Linked DNA regions of Ciceribacter thiooxidans. The protein of the gene in region 1 interacts with the protein of each later gene in a pairwise test. Links are inferred from orthologs where the notes say so. Each region holds a gene or a part of one and is shown on either strand. Other genes may lie near its edges.

What was found.
Region 2: the proteins of gyrA (region 1) and gyrB interact in binary tests that used the Escherichia coli proteins (3 or more experiments, as listed by UniProt). The link is inferred for Ciceribacter thiooxidans from one-to-one orthologs.

The regions. Positions count from the first base shown.
Region 1 is NZ_CP059896.1:1,589,335-1,597,491, reverse strand. The notes cover bases 4,698-8,032. They hold gyrA (DNA gyrase subunit A), read left to right. Parts: upstream 4,698-5,066; coding sequence 5,067-7,832; downstream 7,833-8,032. Other genes in these bases: H4I97_RS07565 (MarC family protein), read right to left, coding at 4,698-4,881. Also shown: excinuclease ABC subunit UvrA, read right to left, coding at 1-2,000; H4I97_RS07580 (single-stranded DNA-binding protein), read left to right, coding at 2,259-2,765; H4I97_RS07575 (hypothetical protein), read left to right, coding at 2,828-3,082; H4I97_RS07570 (alpha/beta fold hydrolase), read left to right, coding at 3,351-4,220; more of H4I97_RS07565, read right to left, coding at 4,252-4,697; H4I97_RS24775 (hypothetical protein), read right to left, coding at 8,051-8,157. UniProt on the Escherichia coli protein: A type II topoisomerase that negatively supercoils closed circular double-stranded (ds) DNA in an ATP-dependent manner to maintain chromosomes in an underwound state.
Region 2 is NZ_CP059896.1:3,502,977-3,507,723, reverse strand. Bases 1,712-4,747 are described here. They hold gyrB (DNA topoisomerase (ATP-hydrolyzing) subunit B), read left to right. Parts: upstream 1,712-2,029; coding sequence 2,030-4,465; downstream 4,466-4,747. Other genes in these bases: H4I97_RS17340 (nitroreductase family protein), read right to left, coding at 4,517-4,747; H4I97_RS17350 (helix-turn-helix domain-containing protein), read left to right, coding at 1,712-1,885. In the rest of the region: mltA (murein transglycosylase A), read left to right, coding at 1-972; H4I97_RS17355 (Smr/MutS family protein), read left to right, coding at 972-1,532; more of H4I97_RS17350, read left to right, coding at 1,529-1,711. UniProt on the Escherichia coli protein: DNA gyrase negatively supercoils closed circular double-stranded DNA in an ATP-dependent manner to maintain chromosomes in an underwound state.

The DNA of each region.
Region 1 (8,157 bases):
CCGCCGCCGGAAACGCCGGTGACGGCGGTAAAGACGCCGAGCGGAATGCTGGCGGTGACGTTCTTCAAATTGTTGCCGCGCGCGCCGATCACCTTGATCTGCTGGCCCTTCTTCGGTTTGCGCCGTTCGGCGGGAACCGCGACTCCGAGCTCGCCGGAGAGGTACTTGCCGGTCAGCGAATTCGGATTGGCCATGATCTCGGCGGGAACGCCCTGCGCCACCACCTCGCCGCCGTGGATGCCGGCGGCCGGGCCGATGTCGACGACGTAGTCGGAGGACAGGATCGCATCCTCGTCATGCTCGACGACGATCACCGTGTTGCCGATGTCGCGCAGGTGCTTCAGTGTCTCGATGAGGCGGGCGTTGTCGCGCTGGTGCAGACCGATCGACGGCTCGTCGAGCACGTAGAGCACGCCGGTCAGCCCCGAGCCAATCTGCGAGGCGAGGCGGATGCGCTGGCTCTCACCGCCCGAAAGCGTGCCGGAATTGCGCGACATCGAGAGATAGTCGAGCCCGACATCGTTGAGGAAGCGCAGCCGCTCGCGGATCTCCTTGAGGATGCGCACGGCAATCTCGTTCTGCTTGTCGCTGAGCTTCGCCGGCAACGTCTCGAACCAGGCGCCGGCAACACGGATCGACATGCCGGTCACTTCGCCGATGTGCAGGCCGTTGATCTTGACGGCGAGCGCCTCTGGCTTCAACCGGTAGCCCGCGCAGGCCGGGCAGGGGGCCGCCGACATGAACCGCTCGATTTCCTCGCGCGCCCAGGCGCTGTCGGTCTCCTTCCAGCGCCGTTCGAGGTTCGGAACGATCCCCTCGAAGGTCTTGGTCGTCGTGTAGGCGCGCGCGCCGTCGGCATAGTGGAACTCGATCTTCTCTTCCGTGCCGTGCAGGATCGCGCGCTGCGCTTCCTCGCTCAGGTCCGACCAGCGGTTCGAGAGCTTGAAGCCGAAGACCTTGCCGAGGGATTCGAGCGTCTGGTTGTAGTAGGGGGACGACGACTTCGCCCACGGAGCGATCGCCCCGTCGTTCAGCCGCCGCTGTACCTCCGGCACGATCAGCGCCTCGTCGATCTTCTGCTGCGAGCCGAGCCCGTCGCAGGTCGGGCAGGCGCCGAAGGGATTGTTGAAGGAAAAGAGCCGCGGCTCGATCTCCGGAATGGTGAAGCCGGAGACCGGGCAGGCGAACTTTTCGGAAAACATCACCCGCTCATGCGTCTCGTTGAGCGACTTGTTGGCCGAGCCGCCGGCGGCCGTTTCCGAAGCCGGCAGTGGCTTGTCGGCGAACTCGGCGATCGCCAGCCCGTCGGCGAGCTTGAGGCACGTCTCCAGGCTGTCGGCGAGGCGCGTGCCGATGTCGGAGCGCACCACCACGCGGTCGACCACCACGTCGATGTCGTGCTTGTACTTCTTGTCGAGCGCCGGCGCTTCGGCGATCTCGTAGAACTGCCCGTCGATCTTCACGCGCTGGAAGCCGCGCTTCATCAGGTCGGCGAGTTCCTTCTTGTACTCGCCCTTGCGACCGCGGATCATCGGGGCGAGAATGTAGAGGCGCGAACCCTCCTCGAAGGCGAGGATGCGGTCGACCATCTGGGAGACCGTCTGGCTTTCGATCGGCAGGCCCGTCGCCGGCGAATAGGGAACGCCGACGCGTGCGAAGAGCAGACGCATGTAGTCGTAGATCTCTGTCACCGTGCCGACCGTCGAACGCGGATTGCGCGAGGTCGTCTTCTGCTCGATGGAGATCGCCGGCGAAAGCCCGTCGATCTGGTCGACATCCGGCTTCTGCATCATCTCGAGGAACTGGCGGGCGTAGGCCGAGAGGCTCTCGACGTAGCGGCGCTGCCCCTCGGCATAGATGGTGTCGAAGGCGAGCGACGACTTGCCCGAGCCGGAAAGCCCGGTCATCACGATCAGGCTGTTGCGCGGCAGATCGAGATCGATGCCCTTCAGGTTGTGCTCGCGGGCGCCGCGGATGGAAATGGTCTTCAGTTCACTCATGGACAAGGCTCGCTTGGAGAAGGACAGTCCTTATTTAGTGATCGCTGTGCCCCTGTCGAGACGCAACAGGACGTCACGGGTCACATTTCGAGTCGGTTGACAGGATCATAGACAATCACTAGAACAAATAAAGAACATTTTTCGTTGTGGATTAACGGTTAAGACTTTCCATCGGGACCCGCGATTGGTTTAAGGTGGCGGAAATCGACAAATGCGGGTGCGGCCGGTCCGGTGCCCTCTCTTCCCAAGGTGTGTGTTATGGCTGGTAGCGTGAACAAGGTAATTCTGATCGGGAATCTCGGCGCGGATCCGGAAATCCGCCGGACCCAGGACGGCCGTCCGATCGCCAACCTGCGCATTGCGACGTCGGAAACTTGGCGCGACCGCAACACCGGTGAGCGCAAGGAAAAGACCGAGTGGCACACCGTCGTGATCTTCAATGAAGGTCTCTGCAAGGTGGCTGAACAGTATCTGAAGAAGGGCTCGACGGTCTACATCGAAGGCCAGCTGCAGACCCGCAAGTGGCAGGACCAGAGCGGCAACGACCGCTATTCGACCGAAGTCGTGCTGCAGGGCTTCAACTCCAACCTGACCATGCTCGGCGGTCGCGGCGAGGGCGGTGGCGCCTCGCGCGGTGGCAACGACTTCGGCGGCGGCTACGGCGACGATTACAACCAGCCGTCCCGTGCGCCGGCCCGCACCGGCAACCAGGCGGGCGGCGGCGGCAACTTCTCGCGCGATCTGGACGACGACATCCCGTTCTGATTCCGGGGGGCGTCGGCCAGCCGCGCGCCATATCTTCTCGTTGATCCGAAAGGGGGCTTTCGATGGGTGAGACAAAGACGGATACCGGACCCGCGACCTGGCGCATCGTGCTCGCGGCGCTGCTCGATTTCTTCACCGCCTTTTTCGTGCTCGGGTTTCTGATCGCCTCGGTGACCGACGGTCGCACGGAGGGCGGTTTCCAGCTGAACGGCCTGCCGGCCTTCGTGCTGTTCGCGCTGATCGTCGTCTATTTCATCGTGTTCAACCGGTATCTCGGCGGGACGATCTGGAAGCGCATCCTGAAGGCGCAGCGCTGACCTGAGCGGTACTTCCGCGGGTTACTCGCGTCGCGCCTCACATCTTGTCCTCCTCTGGCAGAATCGGTATTGCTGCCGGCGGCGATCCTCGCCCACAAGGCTCCGAGAGAAAGTCCATGCGCCTCATCCGTTAGCGACCTTGACCATGAAAACCGTTGCACGTCGCCGCCGGCCTTTTGCCGAGCTGCGCTCGTGTGTTTTCCTGGATCAGCGTCCGGTTCCCGGCGCCCGACACGGCGCGGCGAACCGCACTATCGGATACATCATCATGGAAGAACTGGATTACGGCCGCGCCGCGCGCGGCATCATTCGCTCGGGCATCTTCGAGCTCGGCTACGCAATCGAAGGGCAGGGGCTGCCGCTGCTCGTCGTCGGCAGCAGCCTCTATTATGCGCGGACCTTCTCGCCCGGCCTTCGCCGCTCGGTCCGCCTCCACTTTGTCGACCACCGCTGCTTCGCCCGTCCGCTCGGACCGGTGGAGGCTGGCGACTTCGCTTTCGACCGGATCATCGACGACATCGAACTGGCGCGGCAGGCCTTCGGGCTGGAGCGCTTCGCCGTTCTCGGGCATTCGGGCCACGGCTACATGGCACTCGAATATGCGCGCCAGTTTCCCGACCGCGTGTCCCACGTTGTGCTCGCGGGCACCGGCCCGAACCAGGGTGCAGAGCTCGCTGAGTGGGCGGAACGGCGCTGGGAGGCGGAAGCCTCGCCCGAGCGCAAGCTGATCTTCGACCGGGAGATGGCGAAGCTCGCCGGTGACATCGCCGCCCATCCTCACGAGCGCTTCAAGCACCTGCTGATCCGGCTTGGCGCACGCAGCTGGTTCGATCCCGGTTTCGATGCGCGTCCGCTATGGGACGGGGTCTGGATCAACGACATCGGCTTCGATCATCTGTGGGGCGAGGTGTTCCGTGACATCGACATGCACGCGCTCGCCCGTGGCGTCACGGCACCGGTACTCCTCGCCCTCGGGCGCTTCGACTACCTCATCTCGCCGCCCGCGGCATGGGAGCCGTTCCGGGGCGATTTCGCCCAGCTGACGATCGAGATGTTCGAACGCAGCGGACACACCATGCAGTTCGAGGAAAGCGAACGCTTCGACGCGGTGCTCCTCGAATTCCTGCACCGTAGCTGAGAGAGCAGGCGCCGGCGGCAACGCCGGCGTCTCACCCGGCGAAGGCCGATTTGATCCCGTCGACGACGAACTGCACGGAGAGCGCCGAAAGCAGCACGCCGAGCAGGCGGGTGAGCAGGGCGCGACCGGTGACGCCGAGAAAGCGGTTGAGGCCCTCCGCCAGCATCAGCGCCAGGAAGACGAGTGCCAGGCAGACGGCGATGACCCCGATCAGTCCGGCCCGGCCGGCGATACCGTCCATCGTGCCGGCGATCAGCACCGTCGCGGAGATCGCGCCGGGCCCGGCGATCAGCGGGATCGCCAGCGGGAAGACGGCGAGATGGTGGATGTGGTCGCGAGTGATCGCGTCGTCCTTGGTCTTTTCCTTCCGCTCGTTGCGCTTCTCGAAAATCATCTCGAAGGCGATCGCAAACAGCATCAGGCCGCCGGCGATGCGGAACGAGCCCATCGAGATGCCGAGCACGCCGAGGATGCCCGAGCCGAAGACGGCGAAGACGGCGAGGATCCCAAAGGCGATGAGGGAACCGCGGACGGCGACCTGGCGGCGCTGGGCTCCGGTCATGCCCTGCGTGAGGCCGAGAAAGAGCGGCGCGAGCCCCGGCGGATCGAGTGTCACCAGGAGCGTGGTGAAAGCCGTTATCATCGCGTCGGTCGTTGCCATTTCAGCTCCCCTCGGGTCCCGTTCGGCAAAGACTAGCATCAACCTCTGCAATTTTGTCTAGGTATTTGATCGTCCTGCCTTTCCAGCGCCGCAAAAGCTGTTCAAAACCTGCGGCGAAATTGGCGCTGCGGCGCCCTTTCGGCTATAAGCTAGACAGTGATTCCGAACAGAGATCGTGACCAGATTTGACTGAGCAAAGCACTCCCGGCGGCGGCAAGTCCCCGTCCGACATCGAGCCGATTTCCATCATTGAGGAAATGCAGCGGTCGTATCTCGACTACGCCATGAGCGTAATCGTCAGCCGCGCGCTTCCCGACGTCCGCGACGGCCTGAAGCCCGTGCATCGCCGCATTCTCTACGGCATGTCCGAGCTCGGCATCGACTGGAACAAGAAGTACGTCAAGTGCGCCCGCGTGACGGGTGACGTCATGGGTAAGTATCACCCCCATGGCAACGCGGCGATTTATGACGCGCTGGCGCGCATGGCCCAGAACTGGTCGCTGCGCCTGCCGCTCATCGACGGCCAGGGCAATTTCGGTTCGATCGACGGCGACCCGCCGGCGGCCGAACGCTACACCGAGTGCCGCCTGCAGAAGGCCGCCCATTCGCTTCTCGACGACCTCGACAAGGAGACGGTCGACTTCCGCGACAACTATGACGGCACGCTCGCCGAACCCGTCGTCGTGCCCGCGAAGTTTCCGAACCTCCTCGTCAACGGGGCCGGCGGCATCGCCGTCGGCATGGCGACCAATATCCCGCCGCACAATCTCGGCGAAGTCATCGACGGCTGTATCGCGCTGATCGACAATCCGGCGATCGAACTGCCTGAACTCATGCAGATCATTCCGGGCCCGGATTTCCCGACCGGCGCGATGATCCTCGGACGTTCGGGCATCAGGTCGGCCTATGAGACCGGCCGTGGTTCGGTCATCATGCGGGGTGTCGCGAGAGTCGAACCGATGCGCGGCGACCGCGAGCAGATCATCATTACCGAGATTCCCTATCAGGTGAACAAGGCGACGATGATCGAGAAGATGGCCGAACTGGTGCGCGAGAAGCGCATCGAGGGCATTTCCGACCTGCGCGACGAGTCCGACCGCGAAGGCTACCGCGTCGTCATCGAACTGAAGCGCGATGCCAATGCCGATGTCATCCTGAACCAGCTCTACCGCTACACGCCGCTGCAGACCTCGTTCGGTTGCAACATGGTGGCGCTGAACGGCGGCAAGCCGGAGCAGATGACGCTTCTCGACATGCTGCGGGCCTTCGTTTCGTTCCGCGAAGAGGTCGTCAGCCGGCGAACCAAGTACCTGCTGCGCAAGGCGCGCGAACGCGCCCATGTCTTGGTCGGTCTCGCGATCGCCGTCGCCAATATTGACGAGGTCATCAACCTCATCCGCCGCGCGCCCGATCCGCAGACGGCCCGCGAGCAGCTGATGGAGCGCCGCTGGCCGGCGCACGACGTCGAAGCGCTGATCCGGCTGATCGACGATCCGCGCCACCGCATCAACGAGGACCTGACCTACAACCTGTCTGAAGAGCAGGCCCGCGCCATCCTCGAACTGCGTCTGGCACGCCTCACCGCGCTCGGCCGCGACGAGATCGACGAGGAACTGAACAAGATCGGCGCCGAAATCGCCGATTACCTCGAAATCCTCTCCTCGCGCCTGCGCATCCAGGACATCGTCAAGGCCGAGCTCACCGCCGTTCGCGACGAATTCGGCACGCCCCGCCGCACCGAGATCGTCGAAGGCGGTCCGGACATGGACGACGAGGACCTGATCGCCCGCGAGGACATGGTCGTCACCGTCAGCCATGCCGGCTATATCAAACGCGTGCCGCTCGCGACCTACCGCGCCCAGCGGCGCGGCGGCAAGGGCCGCTCCGGCATGGCGATGAAGGAAGAGGATTTCGCGACCCGTCTCTTCGTCGCCAATACCCACACGCCGGTGCTGTTCTTCTCCTCGCGCGGCATCGTCTACAAGGAGAAGGTCTGGCGTCTGCCGATCGGCACCCCGACCTCGCGCGGCAAGGCGCTCATCAACATGCTGCCGCTGGAGCCTGGCGAACGTATCACCACGATCATGCCGCTGCCGGAAGACGAGAAGACCTGGGAAAACCTGGACGTCATGTTCTCGACGACCCGCGGCACCGTCCGCCGCAACAAGCTCTCGGACTTCGTGCAGGTGAACCGCAACGGCAAGATCGCCATGAAGCTCGACGAGGAGGGTGACGAGATCCTCTCCGTCGAGACCTGTACCGATCGCGACGACGTGCTGCTCACCACCGCGCTCGGCCAGGCGATCCGCTTCCCGGTCGACGAGGTTCGCGTCTTCGCCGGCCGCAACTCGATCGGCGTCCGCGGCATCACGCTCGCCGATGGCGACCGGCTGATCTCGATGACGATCCTCGGCCATGTCGATGCCGATGCCGCCCAGCGTGCGGCCTATCTCAAGCGCTCGGCCGCCGAACGGCGCGCCAGCGGCGTGGACGAAGAGGACATCGCGCTCGTCGGCGAGGAGGTGGGCGAACTCGCCGATCTCTCCGAAGAGCTCTACCAGGAGCTCAGGGCCCGCGAGCAGTTCGTGCTCACGGTCTCGGAGAAGGGCTTCGGCAAGCGCTCGTCCTCCTACGACTTCCGTACCTCGGGCCGTGGCGGCAAGGGTATCCGCGCCACCGACACCTCGAAGACGGCGGAGATCGGCGAGCTGGTCGCCGCCTTCCCGGTGGAGGAAAACGACCAGCTGATGCTGGTGTCCGACGGCGGCCAGCTTATCCGGGTACCTGTCGGCGGCATCCGAATCGCGAGCCGCGCCACCAAGGGTGTCACGATCTTCTCCACCGCCAAGGACGAAAAGGTCGTGTCGGTCGAGCGGATCAGCGAGCCCGAAGGCGAGGCGGATGTCGAAGGTGTCGCGGAAGAGGCTCCCGGCGAGGGCGAAGCCGAATAAGGAATACGGAAGAGGCCGTCGGAGCGATCCGGCGGCCTCATTCTTCCGGTCATTCTGTCACTTCAGACGCAAGTACCGCATGAAAAGAGCCTCGCGCCGGGTGCGGCGGAGGCTCGAATGTCTAGTCGGGGGCCGGTGGGGCAGGACGCCCGTCTTGGCCACAGGTGTGGATCCCCGCGGCTGGCGTCTAGCCCTGGAGGTCGGGGCCGCCGTGGATGCTAGAAAGCCTTGTGTCTTTCCATCAGCAGCTTGTGGTCCTCGCTCTCGCGACGCAAGGCCGAAATGGTCGAGGTCACCGAGGCGACGAACATTCCGCAGATCAGGG
Region 2 (4,747 bases), 1.9 Mb from region 1 along the record:
TCGCTGGGTCTCGGTTGCGACGATCTGATGCCACTTCTCGATGGGGTCGAAAAAGCGGCAATCCAAACCAGTGAACTCGCCCGGCAATTTTTCGAAACGAGGTGTCAGCCATTCCGGATTGAGGGGGCGGATGGCAAGCCGGGCCTGGTCACCGCCTTCTACGAACCAGAGGTCAGTGTCTCTTCGAAACGAGACGATGAGTACCTGTACCCGTTCTATCGCCGTCCCTCCGATCTGATCGATATCGACGAAGGGAACCGGCCGGCAAACATGGATCCCTCATATCGCTTCGGATTGCTGCGGGATGGGGCAATTTCAGCCTATCCGGACCGGAGGGCGATTGACCGCGGTTATCTCGACGGACAGAGTCTCGAGATCGCCTGGGCGAAGTCGAAAGTCGACGTCTTCTTCGCCCATGTTCAAGGCGCTGCACGTCTTCGCTACCCGGACGGCGGAACGAAGCGTATCACCTACGACGCGAAGGCAGGCCACCCTTTCTCGGCGATCGGTAAGTTGCTCATCGAGCGTGGCGAGATCGAGCCGGCGAACATCTCGATGCAGTCGATCCGCAGCTGGCTGGCACAGCATCCCGACCAGATCGACGAAGTGTTATGGCATAACCGCTCCTACATATTCTTCCGAGAGGCGGATGTGGACGATCCGGCCCTCGGCCCGATCGCTGCAGCGAAAGTGCCGCTGATCGCCGGACGATCGCTGGCGGTCGATCGGCAGATCCATACCTTCGGCTTTCCCTTTTTTGTCCATTCCGAGACCCTGACGAACATTGACGGTGGCAAGCCGTTCGCGCGGCTTATGCTCGCCCTCGATACTGGCTCCGCGATCGTCGGACCGGCACGTGGTGACATCTTCACCGGTTCGGGTGATGAGGCCGGCGAACTGGCGGGGGCCGTTCGCAACGACGCTGATTTCTACATACTCGTGCCGAAAGAAGCAGCGGCGAGGTACCTCTAGTGTCGGGAAAAGGAAAGCTCAGCGCCGACGATCGAATTCTCTGGGGCAAGGTGGCCCGCACCACGCGACCGCTGCATGGCCGCCTCGAAGATCTGCTGATTTTCGATGAGGAGTTTTCCGAACCGGGGGAGTTGTTCCGGGCTGCGGTCGAGCAGCCTGAGAGCAGTACCGCGCCAACAGCGACCGGAACCGATCGCGAAAAGAAAATTGCCAGCCGTCATCACCCGCTGGAGAGGCCCGTCAAGCGCAAGCTGGCCCGGGGACATCTTGCGCTTGAAGCGCGCATCGATCTTCATGGCCTTATCCAGAGCGAGGCGCATGCAATGCTTCTCGACTTCCTTGTGAGAGCGCATGAGCGTGGCCTGCGACATGTTCTTGTCATTACAGGCAAGGGAAGTTCACGTGGGAGCGACGGCGCGTTGAAGCGGGCCGTTCCGTTGTGGTTCTCGAAGCCCGAATTTCGCCACTTGATCTCATCGTATGAGGTGGCTGCACGCCAGCACGGCGGTGAGGGGGCGTTGTATGTCCGTCTGTCCCGCGCAACCGGGGATCGTCCGTGACACCCTTTGGACAGGCGCTGAGGATGCTTCGCGAGCGAAAAGGTGTTTCGCAAAAAGAGATGGCGGCCGCGATTGGCGTGTCGCCGGCCTACCTGTCGGCGCTCGAGCACGGCAAACGTGGCAGGCCGAATTTCGATCTTCTCCAACGCATCGCCGGCTATTTCAACATTATCTGGGACGAAGCCGAGGAGCTCTTTTCTGTAGCAGGCATGTCCGATCCTCGTGTGGTGCTCGACACGTCAGGCCTTCCTCCGCAATATACCGCTCTCGCGAATACGCTCGCTCACAGGATTCGCTCGCTGCCTCCGAACGTGATAAACGAGTTGAATGACGTCCTAGAAAAAGCCAAATAGCTGCTTAACCCCCGGCTGGCGCCCCTATCCACGGGATTTGGGGTCCTTCACGTTTGGAAGTTTTGCCAAACCACCTATAGTCGACGCGATTGTAGCCGCTGATTCGATGCCGCGGCTCCTATGACTGACTGGAAAGATCGTTGAATGAGTGAGACGCCGGTAACTGAGAACACTGCTTCCGCTGAATACGGGGCAGAGTCGATCAAGGTGCTGAAAGGTCTGGATGCCGTGCGCAAGCGCCCCGGCATGTATATCGGCGACACCGATGACGGTTCCGGTTTGCACCACATGGTTTACGAAGTCGTCGACAACGCGATCGACGAGGCGTTGGCGGGCCATGCCGATATCGTCACTGTCACGCTGAACGCGGATGGCTCTGTTACCGTCACGGATAATGGTCGTGGAATTCCGACGGACATTCACCCGTCGGAAGGGGTGTCCGCCGCCGAAGTGATCATGACGCAGCTCCATGCCGGCGGCAAGTTCGACCAGAACTCTTACAAGGTCTCGGGCGGTCTTCACGGGGTCGGTGTTTCGGTCGTCAATGCCCTGTCGACCAAGCTGGTACTCAAGATCCGCCGTGGCGGCAAGATTCACGAAATCTGCTTTACGCACGGTGTCGCCGACGCTCCGCTCCGGGTCAGTGGCGAGTACGAAGGTCGATCGGGCACAGAGGTTACGTTCCTGCCGAGTCCGGAGACGTTCACCAATATCGAATTCGAGTACAGCACGCTGGAACACCGGCTTCGCGAACTGGCGTTCCTCAATTCCGGTGTCCGTATCCTGCTGACCGACAAGCGCAAATCCGATGTCCGCCAGGAAGAGATGATCTATGACGGAGGCCTGGAAGCCTTTGTCCGCTATCTCGACCGCTCAAAGAAGCCACTGGTGGAACAGCCGGTTGCCATTAGGGGTGAAAAGGACGGCATCACCGTCGAAGTCGCCATGTGGTGGAACGACAGCTATCACGAGAACGTCCTCTGCTTCACGAACAATATTCCGCAGCGGGATGGCGGTACGCACATGGCCGGTTTCCGCGGGGCACTGACCCGTCAGATCGTCTCGTATGCCGATAGTTCCGGGATCATGAAGAAGGAGAAGGTGACGTTGACCGGCGACGATTGTCGCGAAGGACTGACTGCAGTTCTTTCGGTAAAGGTCCCGGATCCGAAGTTCTCCTCGCAAACAAAGGACAAGCTCGTCTCGTCCGAGGTCCGCCCTGTGGTCGAAAGCCTCGTCAACGAAGCCCTCAGCACGTGGCTCGAGGAGCATCCGGGTGATGCTAAGATTCTGGTCGGCAAGGTCGTCGAGGCAGCTGCGGCTCGCGAGGCCGCGCGCAAGGCGCGTGAATTGACCCGCCGCAAGGGTGCATTGGACATCGCATCGTTGCCGGGCAAGCTTGCCGACTGTTCGGAGCGTGATCCGTCCAAATCCGAACTCTTCCTTGTCGAGGGCGATTCCGCAGGTGGATCAGCAAAACAGGGACGCTCACGCGAGACACAGGCTATCCTGCCCCTGCGCGGTAAGATCCTGAACGTCGAGCGTGCGCGTTTCGACAAGATGCTGTCGAGCCAGGAAATCGGAACGTTGATCACGGCGCTCGGCACGTCGATCGGCAAGGATGAGTTCAACGCAGACAAGCTGCGTTATCACAAGATCATCATCATGACCGATGCCGATGTCGACGGCGCCCACATCCGCACGCTTCTGCTGACTTTCTTCTTCCGCCAGATGCCGGAACTGATCGAGCGCGGCCACCTCTACATTGCGCAGCCGCCGCTCTATAAAGTGACTCGCGGCAAGTCGGTTCAATACCTGAAGGACGAAAAAGCGCTCGAAGATTACCTCATCACGATGGGTCTCGAGGATGCGCGACTTACGCTCGGCAGCGGCGAGGTTCGTGCGGCTTCCGATCTTCGCGAGGTCATTCAGGACGCTCTGCGGTTGCGGTCTCTGATCGAGGGTCTGCACTCCCGCTACAACCGTAACGTGATCGAGCAGGCGGCAATTGCGGGGGCACTTAACCCGGAACTGACGGGGAATCGCGAACGCGCGGAACAGACCGCAGCGGAAGTTGCACGTCGGCTCGATCTGATCGCTGAGGAGACGGAGCGCGGCTGGACCGGCCATGTAACCGATGAAGGCGGACTGCGTTTCGAGCGAATGGTCCGCGGTGTTAAAGAAGCGGCTTTCGTCGATGTCGCCCTCATCGGCTCGGCCGACGCGCGTCACATCGACCAGCTGTCAGCGAGGCTGCGGGAAGTTTACGGCGTTCCGCCCGTACTTTCCAGAAAGGATGGACAGCAGGAGATGTCGGGTCCTCGTGCCTTGCTCGATGCCATCTTTGCGGCCGGCCGAAAAGGTCTTTCGATGCAGCGTTATAAAGGCCTCGGCGAAATGAACGCCGAGCAGCTCTGGGAAACGACGCTCGATCCGAACGTCCGTTCGCTGCTTCAGGTGAAGGTCACCGATGCGACCGACGCCGATGGACTGTTCTCGCGCTTGATGGGTGACGAGGTCGAGCCCCGACGCGAGTTTATCCAGGACAATGCACTGAGCGTCGCCAATCTCGACATCTGATAGGAGCGTGAATCATCGGTTAACGATGATTCACGTGAAACAATTTCGGCGTCATGTGGACTGAAACAGACCTTCAAAGGCCACGGCGCTGAGCGGTTTGCGGTTGCTCGGGATCTCTCGTGCCTGCAGGTTTTCCGGCAGCAGGTTTTTGTCGGCGAGTCTGCCGATCGCGACGGCAGCTTCCGCGCGGTAACCCGGCGGAACTTTGAGAACGTCGATCGCCCTGTCGAAATCGACTCCGCCCATACCGTGCGCGTAATAGCCGGAGTACACGGCCTGAAG